One region of the Paraburkholderia sp. SECH2 genome, then DNA from elsewhere that is predicted to be linked to it. Evidence: predicted binding sites of a transcription regulator. Region 1 holds the regulator's gene; each other region holds the start of a gene.
The links. Region 1 encodes LexA, which represses DNA repair genes until DNA is damaged. Its sites were predicted from a motif close to ACTGTATNNNNATACAGT; they were not measured.
Positions count from the first base shown of each region.

Region 2: M0D66_RS11830 (VRR-NUC domain-containing protein) is a predicted target of LexA. The motif match lies at 3,247-3,264, and genes of this name have one in related genera.
Region 3: recA (recombinase RecA) is a predicted target of LexA. The motif match lies at 3,339-3,356, and genes of this name have one in related genera.

Region 1 is NZ_JALPRH010000004.1:1,539-6,650, forward strand. Features, by position in the region: gene nodI (nodulation factor ABC transporter ATP-binding protein NodI) at 1-406, opposite strand, end outside; gene M0D66_RS09310 (universal stress protein) at 681-1,148, shown strand; gene M0D66_RS09315 (DUF2939 domain-containing protein) at 1,299-1,940, opposite strand; gene M0D66_RS09320 (hypothetical protein) at 2,104-2,454, opposite strand; gene lexA (transcriptional repressor LexA) at 2,514-3,164, opposite strand; gene M0D66_RS09330 (sulfate ABC transporter substrate-binding protein) at 3,480-4,529, shown strand; gene cysT (sulfate ABC transporter permease subunit CysT) at 4,682-5,112, shown strand, end outside.
Region 2 is NZ_JALPRH010000005.1:163,331-168,442, forward strand. Features, by position in the region: gene M0D66_RS11825 (ATP-dependent DNA helicase) at 1-1,462, opposite strand, end outside; gene M0D66_RS11830 (VRR-NUC domain-containing protein) at 1,459-3,231, opposite strand; gene M0D66_RS11835 (TetR/AcrR family transcriptional regulator) at 3,509-4,081, shown strand; gene M0D66_RS11840 (LUD domain-containing protein) at 4,101-4,706, opposite strand; gene M0D66_RS11845 (lactate utilization protein B) at 4,693-5,112, opposite strand, start outside.
Region 3 is NZ_JALPRH010000002.1:74,120-79,231, forward strand. Features, by position in the region: gene M0D66_RS04690 (MFS transporter) at 1-646, opposite strand, end outside; gene M0D66_RS04695 (sensor histidine kinase) at 876-2,414, opposite strand; gene M0D66_RS04700 (response regulator transcription factor) at 2,424-3,203, opposite strand; gene recA (recombinase RecA) at 3,437-4,513, shown strand; gene recX (recombination regulator RecX) at 4,524-5,112, shown strand, end outside.

The DNA of each region.
Region 1 (5,112 bases):
CGCTCACACGTGCATCCGCCTTGCTCTCGAGACGCGCGAATTCGAGCAGCGACGGCACCATCGCGCGGCATTGCGCGGCGCTTAGACCGAAGTAGCGGCCGAACACCAGCAGGTTTTCGCGGACCGTGAAATCGGGATCGAGATTGTCGAACTGCGGCACGACGCCGACACGCGCCCGGGCCACGCGCGCGCGGCCGGGAATCGGCTCGCCGCACAGGCGGATCGTGCCGGCATCCGGTGCAGCGATGCCGAGCAGCATGCGCAACGTGGTGGTCTTGCCCGCGCCATTCGGGCCGAGCAGACCGAAACATTCGCCGGCGTTGACATGAAACGACAGTCCGTCGACGACCGTCTTATCGCCGTAGCTTTTTTTAACCTGATGGAATTCAATGGCGGCTGCAGACATGGATCGATCGAGGCTCCGGGAAAAGACGCAAATGGCCGGCAAGGCCGCTCATTCTATGGCATCGGCAGCGAGGAATTGATCGCCACCGGATGCGCCGGTGGCGTTTCTTGCGCTGCGGCAAAAGCTCAGGAGTGACCCAAACCCAGCCCAAACCCGCCACAAATCCAGCACGCACCTATTTAGGGCGCACTTAGCGTTTTCCATCCCTTGCAACCTGAATTGCGGCGCACCATGATTCATTCAGACCGCGTTCCTCGCGGATGGGAGAAAAATCATGGCGAGCTACCAGAAAATCCTGCTGTGCTACGACGGCTCGCGCGAAGGCCGCAAAGCGTTACGTTGCGGCGCCGACCTGGCGTTGGATCTGAAGGCGGAAACGCACTTACTATCAGTGGTCGACATGCGCTCGAGCATTGCGCAAAGCGCGGGCCTGCTGACCGATGTGGCATGCGGCAGCTTCGAAAAAACAGCACGCGACATCCTGCAGGAAGGGGTGGACTGGCTCACCGAGCGCGGTGTGACCGCGCAAGGGCATTTTGCGTTTGGCCATCCGATCGACGAGATCGCCAATCTCGCTAACGAATTGCATGTCGACCTCGTGGTGGTCGGCCACCGTTGCCGCACCGGCCTGTCACGATGGTGGATGGGCGCGGGCAATACTCCGCTGCTCGACCGGGTCTCTTGCAGCATTCTGGTGGCGTGCTCTTCCGCGCAGGAGCAGCAGCAAGCAGCGGCGGCCTGACACAAGGCGGGGCAAAGCACGTGAACCGGGCTGAATGAGTTGAATGATCTTAGTGAGCCACGTGACCGAACAGTCGCCGCGTTCGCGGCGATCGCTTCGGCCAAACCGCGATTCGCTCATACGCTCAAATCGATAGCGACCGCTGGGTGATCACTCGTTCAGATTGACCGCAGCCAGCTTCCATGTGAACAAACCTTCGCGCCGCAAGATCGCCGAGTAACGCGCGTCACCAGCACCATGCTGATAGCTGACGACGAACTCATTAAGGCCGCGGTAGCCCGCCGTGGTTTGCGGCGGTTGGGGTGGCGTGGCGCTGTTTCCGTTATTGCCCGCAGCAGGGGGCGCCGGTTCGGGCGCCGCCGCCGGTGCGGCCGGCGGATTTCCGGCGCCAGCCGGAACAGGAGGGCGCTCACCCGGGTTGCCGCGCGGCGGCATCCCATTCAGCAATGCCGCGACGCCGTCGGGTGTTGCATAAGCGTCGACCAGCGGGCCGATCAAGGCCACGCCGATCATCGCGCCAATCGCCGCGAGCGGATTGCCGTTGCCTTGGCCGTCGAGCCGGCGCGTCAACAGGCCGGTGACCTGCTGCTTCAGGCTCTCGCGCAACGCGGGAAAATCGACGTATTCATTGACGGTTTGTGCATCACGCGCATCCGCCGCGCGTTTGAGTGTATTCAGCGCCATGTAAGGCGACGCGTAACAGAACCCCAACGCGGCAATCACCACAATCACAATCAAGGTGACGATCAGTGGCCGGGCGGCGCTGCGTTTCGTGCGTGTTGAAACTGCCATCGAGTGGGACTCTCCATCAGGTGTGATCTAACGTGGACCGCGGCCACGCAAAAACGATCCCAGGCGATGCGATATCCGAGAGGGCGCGGCTAGATGAACGACCTTACGCCGGGTGTCGCGCGTCGTACAGCCGCAATGGAATGCGGTGCGCGCGCAATGCAGCTTATGACTCGAACACCGCGCCGTGCACGTTGGCTTCATCTGCGATGCAACGATCGATCATGCGGCACACGGCGTCTACCGTGCCGACCATGATCAGCCGCGACGGTCCGTGATACACGCGCACCGGCGCACGACGCGCGGGTTCAGCCGTATTCAGCCCCGAATTCAACGACACGCGAGCAAAAGCCGGCAACGAGGACGGCAAGCCCGGTACGCCGACGGGCGCGTCGAACAGCGATAGCGATGGAGAACTGGCCGGGGACGCCTCGATCAGCGAACACGGCACCAGCTTGCGCAGATGACGCAAACGACCGAACTGGCGAAAAGGCAGCAGGCGGGCAAGGCGTTCCATGAGTCTCTCCAGGCGATTCAACGTTGGGGCAGCTTTGGGTTTGGCGTACAAGTGGGCAGTTAGAACTCGCCCGGGCGGATCAGCCCGACGGCGATGCCCTCGAGCGCAAATTCCGCGCTGCCGGTTTCAACGAAGATGTTGTCGTAATCGGGGTTCTCGGCAATCAGCTCGATACCGTTCGGGCGGCGCTTCAAGCGCTTGACCGTCACGTCGTCGCCAAGCCGCGCGATGATGATCTGGCCGTCTTTGGCTTCGCTTTTCTTCTGCACCGCGAGCAGGTCGCCGTCGAAGATGCCTGCGTCGCGCATGGACAGCCCACGCACCTTCAGCAGGTAGTCCGGCTTGCTCGAGAACAGCGCCGGGTCGCACGCGTAGTGCTGCGAGATATGTTCCTGCGCGAGGATCGGGCTACCCGCTGCAACGCGGCCGATCAGCGGCAACGACAGTTGCATGATGCTGGCGTGCGGCAGCGTGAACTGGTACGGCGAATCTTCGGATCCGCCCAGCAGGCGAATGCCGCGCGATGCGCCGGCTGCCAGTTCGATCACGCCCTTGCGGGCGAGGGCGCGCAGATGCTCTTCTGCCGAATTGGCCGAGCTGAAACCCAGCTCGGCGGCGATCTCCGCGCGGGTGGGCGGAAAGCCGGTGCGTTCGATGGCCCGGCGGATCAGATCGAAAACCTGCTGCTGTCGTGCGGTGAGTTTGGTCATGGCGCCACTGTATGTATGAACAGGTGCCTGTATTTTTATACAGTATTCCGCGCAATTCAAGCTTTACTTTAAGTTCGTGGCTTGGGGTGGCGTTCCAGCGTCGTAAATAGACGCTCCAACACCCGTTTTCGTGCCGCAACGCCTTATCCGGCCGTCATTACCACTTTTGCGTATTAAAGAATGAAGAAACATTATTTTTAATGATGAAAGCTCTTCGATAGACTGCCCTTCGAGTTGGCGCTCATGTGCACGTGACCGCGACGCAAAACAACACCACACGCTGTTTCAGCGGACTACAACGCGGAGAAAGTTGGCATGAACCATCAGGGCACGGGGCTGGCAGGCAAGACCAGAAAACTTATCGCGGCGCTCGCATTCGGCGCAGTCGGTACGATCGCCGCGGTTGGCGTCACGGCGCCGGCACATGCAGCCGACACGACGCTGCTGAACGTGTCGTACGACCCGACACGTGAGTTGTACCAGGACGTCAACCAGGCATTCGGCAAGGAATGGAAGGCGAAAACGGGCGAGACGGTCACCTTCAAGCAGTCGCACGGCGGCTCGGGTGCGCAAGCACGCTCGGTGCTGGACGGTTTGCAGGCGGACGTCGTGACCCTGGCGCTTGCCTATGACATCGACGCGCTGGCCAACAAGGGTCTGCTCGACAAGGGCTGGCAAAAGCGTTTGCCGGACAACGCCTCGCCGTACACGTCGACGATCGTGTTTCTGGTGCGCAAGGGCAACCCGAAGCACATCAAGGATTGGGATGATCTGATCAAACCGGGTGTGTCGATCGTCACGCCGAATCCGAAGACCTCGGGAGGCGCGCGTTGGAACTACCTGGCCGCGTGGGCCTATGCTGAACATCAGCCGGGCGGCAACGACCAGAAGGCGAAGGAATTCGTCGGCAAGCTCTATAAGAATGCCGGCGTGCTGGATTCGGGCGCGCGTGGCGCGACCACCAGCTTCGTGCAACGCGGTATCGGCGACGTGCTGATTGCGTGGGAAAACGAGGCGTTCCTCTCGCTGAAGGAATTCGGTCCGGAGAAGTTTGAAATCGTCGTGCCGTCGGTGAGCATTCTGGCCGAGCCGCCGGTTGCGGTGGTGGACAAGGTGGTCGACAAGCACGGCACACGCAAGGTGGCGGAAGCGTATCTGAACTTCCTGTACAGCGAGGAAGGTCAGGAAATCGCCGCGAAGAACTTCTACCGTCCGCGTTCGAACAAGGTGCCGGCCGAGCTGACGTCGAAGTTTCCGAAGCTGAAGTTGTACACGGTGGACGATTCGTTCGGCGGCTGGGCGAACGCGCAGAAGACGCACTTTGCCGACGGCGGTGTGTTCGATTCGATCTACTCGCCGCAGTAACGGGTAGTCAACCGGACGAGATGCGCAGTTAGACGCCGCAGTTGAACGCGTAGTCACACTTCGCCAGAAAGCGCGCCCGCGAGGCGCGCTTTTTGGCCAGCCAGTCGGCCGAAAAAAGAGCCGCCGGCCTCAACCCTGAAAGAGTACTGAGCATGACGACGTTGACCTTCCGAAAACCGAGCGCGTTGCCCGGTTTTGGCCTGACACTCGGCATCACGGTGGCTTATCTGAGCCTCGTGGTGCTGATTCCGCTTGCGGCGACCTTTCTCAAGACCGCGACGCTCGACTGGCCTCAGTTCGTGCGCGCGGTCAGCTCGCCGCGCGTGCTCGCGTCGTATCGCCTGACGTTTTTCTCGGCCCTTGGCGGCGCGCTGATCAACGCGGTGTTCGGCTTTCTGGTCGCGTGGGTGCTGGTGCGTTATACCTTCCCGTTCAAGCGTATCGTCGACGCGGTGGTCGATCTGCCGTTCGCTTTGCCGACTTCCGTGGCCGGTATTTCGCTTGCGGCGGTGTATGCGGGCAACGGTTGGATCGGACAGTTTCTCGAACCGCTCGGTATCAAGATCGCTTTCACGCCGGCCGG
Region 2 (5,112 bases), on a different contig from region 1:
AAATCGAATGCTCGCCGAATTGCTCCGCCAGCGCGACGAAATGCATGGCGTCGAAGAAAAATCGCAGCGAGGCTTCGTCGATGGAAAGCGGCGCTTCGGCGAGTTGATCCGTCACCGCGCCGATCAGATTCTGTGCAGCCGAAAGCAGTTTGCCTGGCACATCAGCGTAGACCTGATACGTGTCGGTCTGGGCCCGCTTCACAGCATTCCACTCGCGCTGAAGCCGATCAAGCGGCTTCTTCAACGTCGCAGGCGCGGTTTTACGGGCGAGCCGGAACGCCGCCTGGTCGAGCGACGCGCTGTACATGCGCCGTGCCCGCTCGAGCAGGTTGTGCGCCTCGTCGACCAGCACGCCGACGCGCCACTGATTGATCTGCGTGAGCGCGTACAGCATCGCGCTGCTGTCGTAGTAGTAGTTGTAATCGCCGACCACCACGTCGGACCAGCGCGCCAGTTCCTGCGCGAGATAGTACGGGCAGACGTCGTGCCCGAGCGCCGCTTCGCGCACCGACGCCCGGTCGAGCCGCGGTCCGGCCAACGCCGCGCTGCGGGCCGCGTCGAGCCGGTCGTAGAAACCGCGGGCGAGCGGACAGGACTCGCCATTGCAGGCCTTGTCGGGATGCTCGCAGGCCTTGTCGCGCGCGACCAGTTCCAGGGTTCTCAGCGGCAAGCGCGCGGAAGTCGGCTCGGCGCTTCGATGGAGCGTTTCGATCGCATCGAGGGCAAGCGCGCGGCCCGGCGTCTTCGCGGTCAGGAAGAACACGCGGTCGATCTGATCCGACGCACACGCCTTGAGCAGCGGAAAAATCGTCGCCAGCGTCTTGCCGATGCCGGTCGGCGCCTGCGCCATCAAGGGCGTGCCGTCACGCGCAGCGCGATACACCGACACCGCCAGTTCGCGCTGACCACTTCGGAACTGGCCATGCGGAAACTGCAGCGCACTGAGCGCGGCATTGCGCGCGGCGCGGTGCGCCTCTTCCTGCACGGCCCAATCGAGAAAGCGCTCGCACTGCTCGACGAAGAAAATCTCCAGCTCACGCGCGGTGTGCGTTTCGGTCAGCAAGGTTTCCTTCTGACTGCCAACATCGAAATACACCAGTGCGACCGTCAATTCAGCGAGCGAACGGGTCTGGCACAACAGGTGCCCGTACACCAGCGCCTGCGCCCAATGCAGCGTGCGGTGATTGGCGGGCATCCGTTCGAGCGCGCCACGATGGGTCTTGATCTCTTCCAGCCGGTTCGACACCGGGTCGTAACCGTCGGCGCGGCCACGCACGGTCAAACCGCGATGCGTGCCGGTCAGCGTAATTTCGGCTTCGTAGCCGCTCGCGCGCCGCCCGGCGACCGTCACATGGCCGGCCATGCCCTCCAGCGAGGTGGGCGCGGGCGTGAAGCGCAGATCCAGATCGCCTCGCCGCGCAGTGAATTCGCACATCGCCCGGACGGCGACCACGTAGGTCACGGCGTGATCTCCGTCACGACTTCCGACGCGACGATCTCTTCATCGGCCCATCGCACGTCGAGCACGCGCACCGGCATGCCGTGCTGCGCGCAGTACGCGAGCCAGCGGATCTGGTTGTCCTGCAAGCGGTCGCCGGGGCCTTTCACTTCGATCAACTCGTAACGGCGCTCGGCCGGCCAGAACCGGATCAGGTCCGGCAGGCCCGAACGGTTGCCGCGGATGTCACGCAGCAAGCGCTCGAACCATAGTTTCAGATGCGCGGCAGGCAGGCAGTCGAGCGCCAACTCGACCAGTTCCTGCGTCAGCAAGCCCCAGAATACAAACGGCGATTGCAATCCCGCCTTGCTTTGCAGATGCCGCAGAATCGTCTCGCGATAGGCGCTGCTGTCGAGTTGCGCGAGACACGCGGCGAATTGCGCGGCGCGGCGCGCATGAAAATCCGGCGCATGCAGATCGGCCGGTCTGCGCTGGAACGGGTGAAAAAACGCGCCGGGCAGCGCCGCGAACACCGGCTCCCAGCACAGCAAGCCGAACAGCGAGTTGATCAGCGCGTTTTCGACGTAATGAACCGGCGCCGCGTCGCAAGTCAAATGATCGCGGGCGACGTATTCGACCGGTTGTGGCGCGTCTGGCCTCGGCAGAACCAGTGTGCTGCGCTCAACCGGGCGAGCTGCAGCCACACGCGCCACACGCTCGCCGCGCTTGCGCTGCAAACGCAGCAACATGCGCTCGATGCGCTGCGCTTCCTCTTCGCTTTCAGGTTTCGCAGCGGCTTGCAAAGCGAGGGCGAAGGCTTCGTCAAATCGCTCACTGCGTTCCAGCACTCGCAAGCGCCGATGGCGCGCGCCAGGCCACGCGCAGCGCTCATAGACAGCGAGCGCTGCGCGCCAGTTCTGTTGACGCTCACAATGCTGGCCGATACGAAACAGCAGTTTCGCGCGACGCGTTTCGAGCCACGGGTTTGAGGTTTCGATCGCAGCAATCGCGACGACGAGCTCGTCGATCGCCTCTGACTCCGCGTCACCCGCGGGGAGCCATTCGAGCGCTTCGCGGCATGCATGCAACGCAAGATAAACGTCGACGTCCTCGCGTTGCTGGAATGCGCGCGACGACGGCGCGAACGCAACCTTCTCGTACTGGAACACGCCGAGATCGGCAAGCACGAACTCCGACCAGTCCTGCTGCAGATTGCCGAAGAACATGAGGCGCAGACGCTCGCAAAGGGGCGCGATGGCGACGTGGAAGACGCGGTCGGTGGTCTGGGCGTGCCACGCGGACAACGGCTGCGCGGTGGCGCCTCGTTCGTCGCATTCGCCCTCACCCGCTCCTTCGCTTTCGTAAAACGGCCGCAGCGTTTCCAGCAGATCGGGTTTGCGCAAGCCTTTCGCGCCGGGAATCAACGCGATGGCGTCCGCCAAGATCAGCAGCAACTCGGGGCGCGTGGTGAGCGCGAACAGATCGTCGAGCGTCAGAACGGGTTCCGTGTCGACCCAACCGAGCATTGCCAAGGGTGCAACTGCCTGCAAAGGACAACCGATCTCGTCATAAGACAGGCGGCTGGCGCGGAACAGCGTGCCCTTGCGCATCAGCATGCGAACCAGCAACGCGCGCGAGGGCTGCGGCAAAGCGGCGAAATCGCGCAGGAAACCGTGTTCGTGCGCGTCCAGCAGATCGTCGTAACGCTCGGCGAGCCACGCCAGCGCACGCTCGAAGTTCAGCAGGTAATAAGGGACACCAGAACGGGGGTCCGACGGAGCATCTATCGCCACGGAGCGTTTACGAAACCTGTATGTTTATACAGTGATGATATCAAAATATAAGTACGCGTCGATACCCGCTCCGTATGCGCATGGAGAATCCGCTCACTGGTCCTCGTCGCCCGAAATCGCCTGGGCCGGCCCCGGCCAATCCAGAAAGCGCGTTTTCCTATATGTGGGCAGAATGTCACGCATATGATATAGATCGTTCTACAAAGACGGCAACGAAGCTGAGTTACGTCTGGTGTTAAGATTTTTTGAAACAAGCCCTAGTGAGAGCGTGATCTGCATGCGTGCAAGCAAACGACAACTTGTCGTCGATAAAGCCACCCAACTGTTTTCGATGCACGGTTTCCAGGCCGTCGGCGTGGACTGGATCATCGACGACTCCGGCGTTGCGCGAATGACGCTATACCGCCACTTTTCAGGCAAGGACGAATTGATCCGGGAGGTGCTGCTGCAACGCTATGCGCTGATCGTCGGCAGTATCGAAGCCCGTCTGCAGACGCTTGAGATTCCGGAGGAACGGGTCAAGGCAATTTTCGACTGGTATGGCGATTGGTTCGCGACGCCAGAATTCGCGGGTTGCCTGTTTGAACGCGCACTGGCGGAGTTTGGCACCGAGTACCCCAAGATCTCGGGCGTAGCCATCCAATATCGGACAAAGATGACCACCTGGATAGCGGAACTGCTGCAGGGTCTCATGCCGGCGTCTGAGGCAAAACGCCTTGGGGATGTCTTCATGATGTTGCTCGATGGGGCAACCGTCAACGCACGCGCGGCGAATGATCCCGGGCCGGCTTCGCAGGCTTGGGCTGCCGCCGAAGTTCTGCTGCGATCGGCCAAAGCCAAAGCGGCGTGAGCGGGAGCCCGCTCACGCGCTAGATTCCTCGCTGTGCCTGCGGGGCCTCCACCCACACCACTGTCAACGATCGCACCCCCTGCGCACCACGAATCAGCACGCCTTCGATATCCGCGGTGGCCGAAGGGCCGGTAACCAGCGCCGCATAGCGCGCATCGCGGAAGTCGTCGCGACGGTACACGTCCTGCAAGCCGTCGAGCAACTGCGCCGGATCGAGCAGCACCACCAGATGCTGCACGATGTACCCCAGCGAGTTGACCACATACTCGCGCTCGCTGAACCACACCGAGCCGGTTTCAGCCACGCCGAAGCGCCCCCGCACCACGCCCACCTCGATATCCTGCAACGACGCCGGTTCGGTTTCGGCCGTGATCGCGCGCGTGCCGGGCACTTCGGGCGTCGCCGACGCCACCGACGCCGCATCGCCGAACCGCTCACGGATCAGCGCAAGCACGTCACCCGCAGCCCGCGCTTCGACGCACGTGCCGCCCATCGCCTGCAATGCTGCCGTGAAGCGCGCCCGCAAGTCCCCGCCCGCCGAAGCGAACAGCGGCGCATCGGGCCGTGGACGCGCCGGCGGCTGCGCCTCACGCACCTTTGCCAGAAAAGCCTCACGCGTTGCCATCGCCACCTCCACGATTCTTCTTGTACCAGGCGTGGAAGGTCAGCTTCGGCGCCTCCGGCAACTCACGCTGCCGGCCCCAGATGTTGAGCGGGTTATACAGCACGAAATTCGGCAAACGCCGCAGCGCGCCGCCCATCGACGACACTGTCGCCCGATACAGCGTCGGACTCGCAAGCAGGCGCCCCGCCATCTTCAGCACTTCCTGCTTCACGAATGGCACCTCATGACGTTCTGCGATCACCGTTCGCCATTTGTAGATCTGCTCGTGAATATTGATCTTCACCGGACACACATTCGTGCAACTGCCGTTTAGCGTCGACGCGAACGGCAACGCGCTATAACGCTTCAGGTCGAAGGTCGGGTTGATGATTGCGCCGATCGGCCCCGAATACGTGCCGCCATACGA
Region 3 (5,112 bases), on a different contig from region 1:
GCAGTTGCAGACGAATCCACACCGACACGCCGAGCAGGATGATCGACGCGATGAACGGAATGCGCCAGCCCCATGCGCCGAACGCGTCTTCGCCCATGGCCGTGCGCACGCCGAGAATTACCAGCAGCGAGAGGAACAGGCCGAGCGTGGCGGTCGTCTGGATCCATGCGGTGTAGAAGCCTCGGCGTCCCGCCGGCGCATGTTCCGCGACGTAGGTGGCCGCACCGCCGTACTCGCCGCCGAGTGCGAGGCCTTGCAGCATCCGCATCGCGATGAAGATCACTGGCGACACAATGCCGATCGACGCATAGCCGGGAAGGAAGCCGACCAGGAAGGTCGACAGACCCATGATCACGATCGTGATGAGGAACGTGTATTTGCGCCCGACCATATCGCCGAGGCGGCCGAATACGATCGCGCCGAACGGCCGAACTGCGAAACCTGCGGCGAAGCTGAGGAGCGTGAAGATGAAAGCGGCAGTCGGATTGACGCCGGAGAAGAAGCTCTTGCTGATGAAGATGGCGAGTGAGCCGGCCAGATAGAAGTCGTACCACTCGAAAACCGTACCCAGCGACGACGCGAAGATCACCCGCTTCTCTTCTTTCGTCATTGGCACGTGCGAGATTTGCCCGCCAACGGTAGCCATATGTTGTCTCCAATATTGATATGTGCACGCGGTCCGCCGGCAAAGGCGTTCCCGTGAAACCGATTATTGGAGTGGAAACTTACGGCGTACTGACGTGGAGGGGTGAAATGGCAGTTTCCGGTGTGCGGAGGGAAATCCCATCAAAATTCAGCAACTGGCGGTTAAGTTCTTATAATTTTTGACAAACGTCTCTCAATATGGCGCCGGATCAGCGTGGGTTTTTGCGCTCTTAGGGTAAGTCCCGTGCCCGTTCGAGCACGTGCAAGCTGACACGCACGAGGGTTCCGGCAAGCCGCGGGGAGGTTTGATAGACGTTATCGTCAATGCTCATCTCCCCGCCGTGCATCGTCGTGATCTCGCGGACGATCGCAAGCCCAAGGCCGCTGCCGTCGCCTTCGCGGCCGAGAATCCGATAAAAACGCTCGACTACCCGCGAGCGCTCGGCCACCGGAATGCCGAGCCCGGTGTCTTCTACTTCCAGATGCACGAGTCGCGCGGACGCGTCGTGCCGCACCCGCACGGTGATCCGCCCGCCAGGCGGTGTGTAGCGGATTGCGTTGTCGATCAGATTCGACAGCATTTCCCGCAGCATGACCGGATTGCCGTCGACTTCAACCGGTTTTTCGGGCGCTTCATAACCGAGGTCCATCTGCTTGGCAAGCGCGGCCTGAACCCAGTCGCGCACCGCGCTGCGCGCTACTTCGGTCACCTCGACCGGCGTGAAAATCTGGCCCGACATCCGGTTCTCCGCGCGCGCCAGCGCCAGCAACTGGGTGACGAGGCGCGCCGCGTGCTCGGAGCTGGTGGCGATCTGTTCGAGCGAGCGGTGGACTTCCTCGGAGGCATCCTGGCGCAGCGCAAGCTCGGCCTGGGTGCGCAGACCGGCAAGCGGTGTTTTCATCTGATGCGCGGCGTCGGCGATAAACCGCTTCTGCAATTCCATGTTCTGTTCGAGGCGCGTCAGCAGGTCGTTGAACGACGTCACCAGCGGCTCGATTTCCGGCGGCGCGCGGCGGGCTTCGAGCGGCGACAGATCGTCTGGGCGGCGCGCGCGAATATGCGCCTGCAGGGCGTGCAGCGGCGCGAGTCCACGCGACAGGCCGAACCACACCAGCAGGATCGCCAGCGGCAGGATCACGAACTGCGGCAGGATCACGCCTTTGATGATGTCGTTGGCAAGCTGGCTGCGCTTGTCGAGCGTCTCGGCGACCTGCACCAGCACCGGCTGGGCGCCGGGCGTCTGCGGAAACTCGACGGTCGTATAGGCGACACGGATATCGTTGCCGCGCAGCACGTCGTCGCGGAATTCGACGAGGCCCGGCGGCGGCCGGTCTTCCTCATGCGGCAACGGCATGTCGCGCTCGCCGCCCACCAGTTCGCCGCGCGTGCCGAGCACCTGATAGAACACGCTGTCGACATTGTCGGCGCGCAGAAAGTCGCGGGTGGAGTCGGGCAGCGACAGCTCCGCCACACCGTTGATCGGATGGATCTGGCGGGCGAGCACGTAGGCGTCGGTTTCGAGCGCGCGGTCGAACGGGCCGTTGGCGATCGACTTGGCGACCAGGTAGGTGACCGCGAGGCTCATCGGCCATAGCAACAGGAGCGGCGCCAGCATCCAGTCGAGAATCTCGCCAAACAGCGAGCGTGGGCGCGCTTCGGCGGCGGCTTCGGTCTCGTCGGGCGGGGCGAACGGATTGGCGTAGCGCTCGTCGCGCACCTCGTCGAGGTCCGCCGCGTGCGCCGTGGCGCGATCTGCGCGTGCGGACATGGAGGCCCTCTATTTGAAGTGGTGGCTCGCGGGCATCGCGGCCGAGGAGGGCGAAGCGGGCGGCTCGGATTCGGCGGGCGGATTGGCGCTTGAGCTTACGTTCGCGTTCACGTTCGACGGCAGGGCGGCTTTCTCGAGGCAGTATCCGAGGCCCCGCACAGTAATGATGCGTACGCCGCTCGGCTCGATCTTCTTACGCAGCCGGTGCACGTAGACTTCGATCGCGTTATTGCTGACTTCTTCGCCCCATTCGCACAGATGGTCGACGAGCTGTTCCTTCGACACCAGCCGGCCGATCCGCTGCAGCAGCACTTCGAGCAAACCGAGTTCGCGTGCCGACAGGTCGATCACCTGCTCGTTGACATAGGCGATCCGGCCAACCTGGTCGAACGACAGCGAGCCGTGCCGCACCACCGTCGGGCCGCCGCCCGCGCCGCGCCGGGTCAGGGCGCGCACGCGCGCCTCGAGTTCGTTCAGCGCGAAGGGTTTGGCCATGTAGTCGTCGGCGCCGAGATCGAGGCCTTTGACGCGCTCGTCGACGCTGTCCGCCGCCGTGAGGATGAGCACAGGCACGGTCGAGTTGCGGGCGCGCAGGCGGCGCAGCACCTCGAGCCCGGACATGCGCGGCAGGCCCAGATCGAGGATCAGCAGGTCGAAAGTTTGCATCGACAGGGCGGTGTCGGCCTCGACGCCGTTCTTCACATGATCAACGGCATAGGCCGATTGGCGGAGTGATCGAACCAGACCGTCCGCGAGTATGCTGTCGTCTTCGGCAATCAGAATTCGCATGGTGCGCAAGCCTGGCCTTGCCGGCACCTTGGGGTGTCCCCCCGGCGCACAGCGGTCTCCGAAAATTATTGTGGGTAGTTGGGCAGCGCGACAGTAAAAATGCGCGTTCGCATGAGAATCGCGCTTGCCAAAACTACTGTTTTTTTATACAGTGTCTGAGTTTCGTGTGCTGTCCGTGAAAACTGGGCTGCACATCTGCCTCAGACGCCGTTCATCATAGCAAAGGACGATTCATGGAAGAAAGCAAGAAAGGCTCGGCTGGACTGACTGCTGAAAAGAGCAAGGCACTCGCTGCCGCGCTTGCGCAGATCGAAAAGCAGTTCGGCAAAGGGTCGGTCATGCGGCTCGGCGCAGGTGAGGCGGTCGAAGATATCCAGGTGGTCTCAACGGGATCACTCGGCCTCGATATCGCGCTGGGCGTCGGCGGTTTGCCGCGTGGCCGGGTGGTCGAAATTTATGGTCCGGAGTCGTCCGGTAAAACCACGCTGACGCTGCAAGTCGTCGCCGAAATGCAGAAGCTTGGCGGCACGGCAGCGTTTATCGACGCGGAGCACGCGCTGGATATCCAGTACGCGGGCAAGCTCGGCGTGAACGTCAACGACCTGCTGGTTTCGCAGCCGGACACCGGTGAACAGGCGCTCGAAATCGCTGACGCACTCGTGCGCTCGGGCTCGATCGACATGATCGTGATCGACTCGGTCGCGGCACTCGTGCCGAAGGCCGAAATCGAAGGCGAAATGGGCGACTCGCTGCCGGGTCTGCAAGCGCGTCTGATGTCGCAAGCGCTGCGCAAGCTCACCGGTACGATCAAGCGCACCAACTGCCTCGTGATCTTCATCAACCAGATCCGTATGAAGATCGGTGTGATGTTCGGCAACCCGGAAACCACCACGGGTGGTAACGCGCTGAAGTTTTACGCGTCGGTGCGTCTGGACATTCGCCGGATCGGTTCGATCAAGAAGAACGACGAAGTGATCGGTAACGAAACGCGCGTGAAGGTGGTGAAGAACAAGGTTGCGCCGCCGTTCCGCGAAGCGATTTTCGACATTCTGTATGGCGAGGGCATCTCCCGTCAGGGCGAAGTCATCGACCTCGGCGTGCAGGCCAAGATCGTCGACAAGGCCGGCGCCTGGTACAGCTACAACGGCGAACGTATTGGTCAGGGTAAGGACAACGCGCGTGAATTCCTGCGCGAAAATCCGGACATCGCTCGTGAAATCGAAAACCGCATCCGCGAATCGCTGGGCGTGAACGCCATGGCGGAAGTGGCGACCGGTGCGGCCGCTGAAGTCGCGGGCGAAGAAGAGTAACCAGCACGTGATACGCAAGGGCCGGACGCCGTCCAACGCTGGACACAACGCGGACGGCCCGCGTGACGGTGGCGACGATTCGTTCGAGTCGTCGTCCTCTTCATCGACTTCCCGGTCTACGCGGTCGTTTGGGCGGTCGTCGGGAAAGTCGTCTAGCAATTCCAGCAGTTCGTTCAGTCGTTCATCCGGTTCATCGGTCGGCAAGTCTTCTGGAAGCTCTTTCGGGCGTTCCACCTCACGTTCGCCGCGTGATCCTGCCGGCAACGCTGCCCCCAGACGCTCATACACATCAGATCCCGATCCCTTTGCCGCAGCCGGCGAAGCCGATCCCTTCGAATCATTCGACGCGCACGATCGCGCCGCAGGTCGCCAGCCGCAATCTGATCCATCCGCGCAGGCTGACGCGGACCCGTCCGAAACCACCTATACCCGCTCGCGCCGCACGCTTGGCGAGGCGAAGCCGGAACAGGACGAGGCAAAAAAATCCCAACGTCCGGCCCGTTCGCTAAAAGGACGTGCGCTCGGCTATTTGTCCCGGCGTGAATACAGCCGCTCCGAACTGGCACGCAAGCTGAAGCCGTTCGTCGAGGAAACCGATT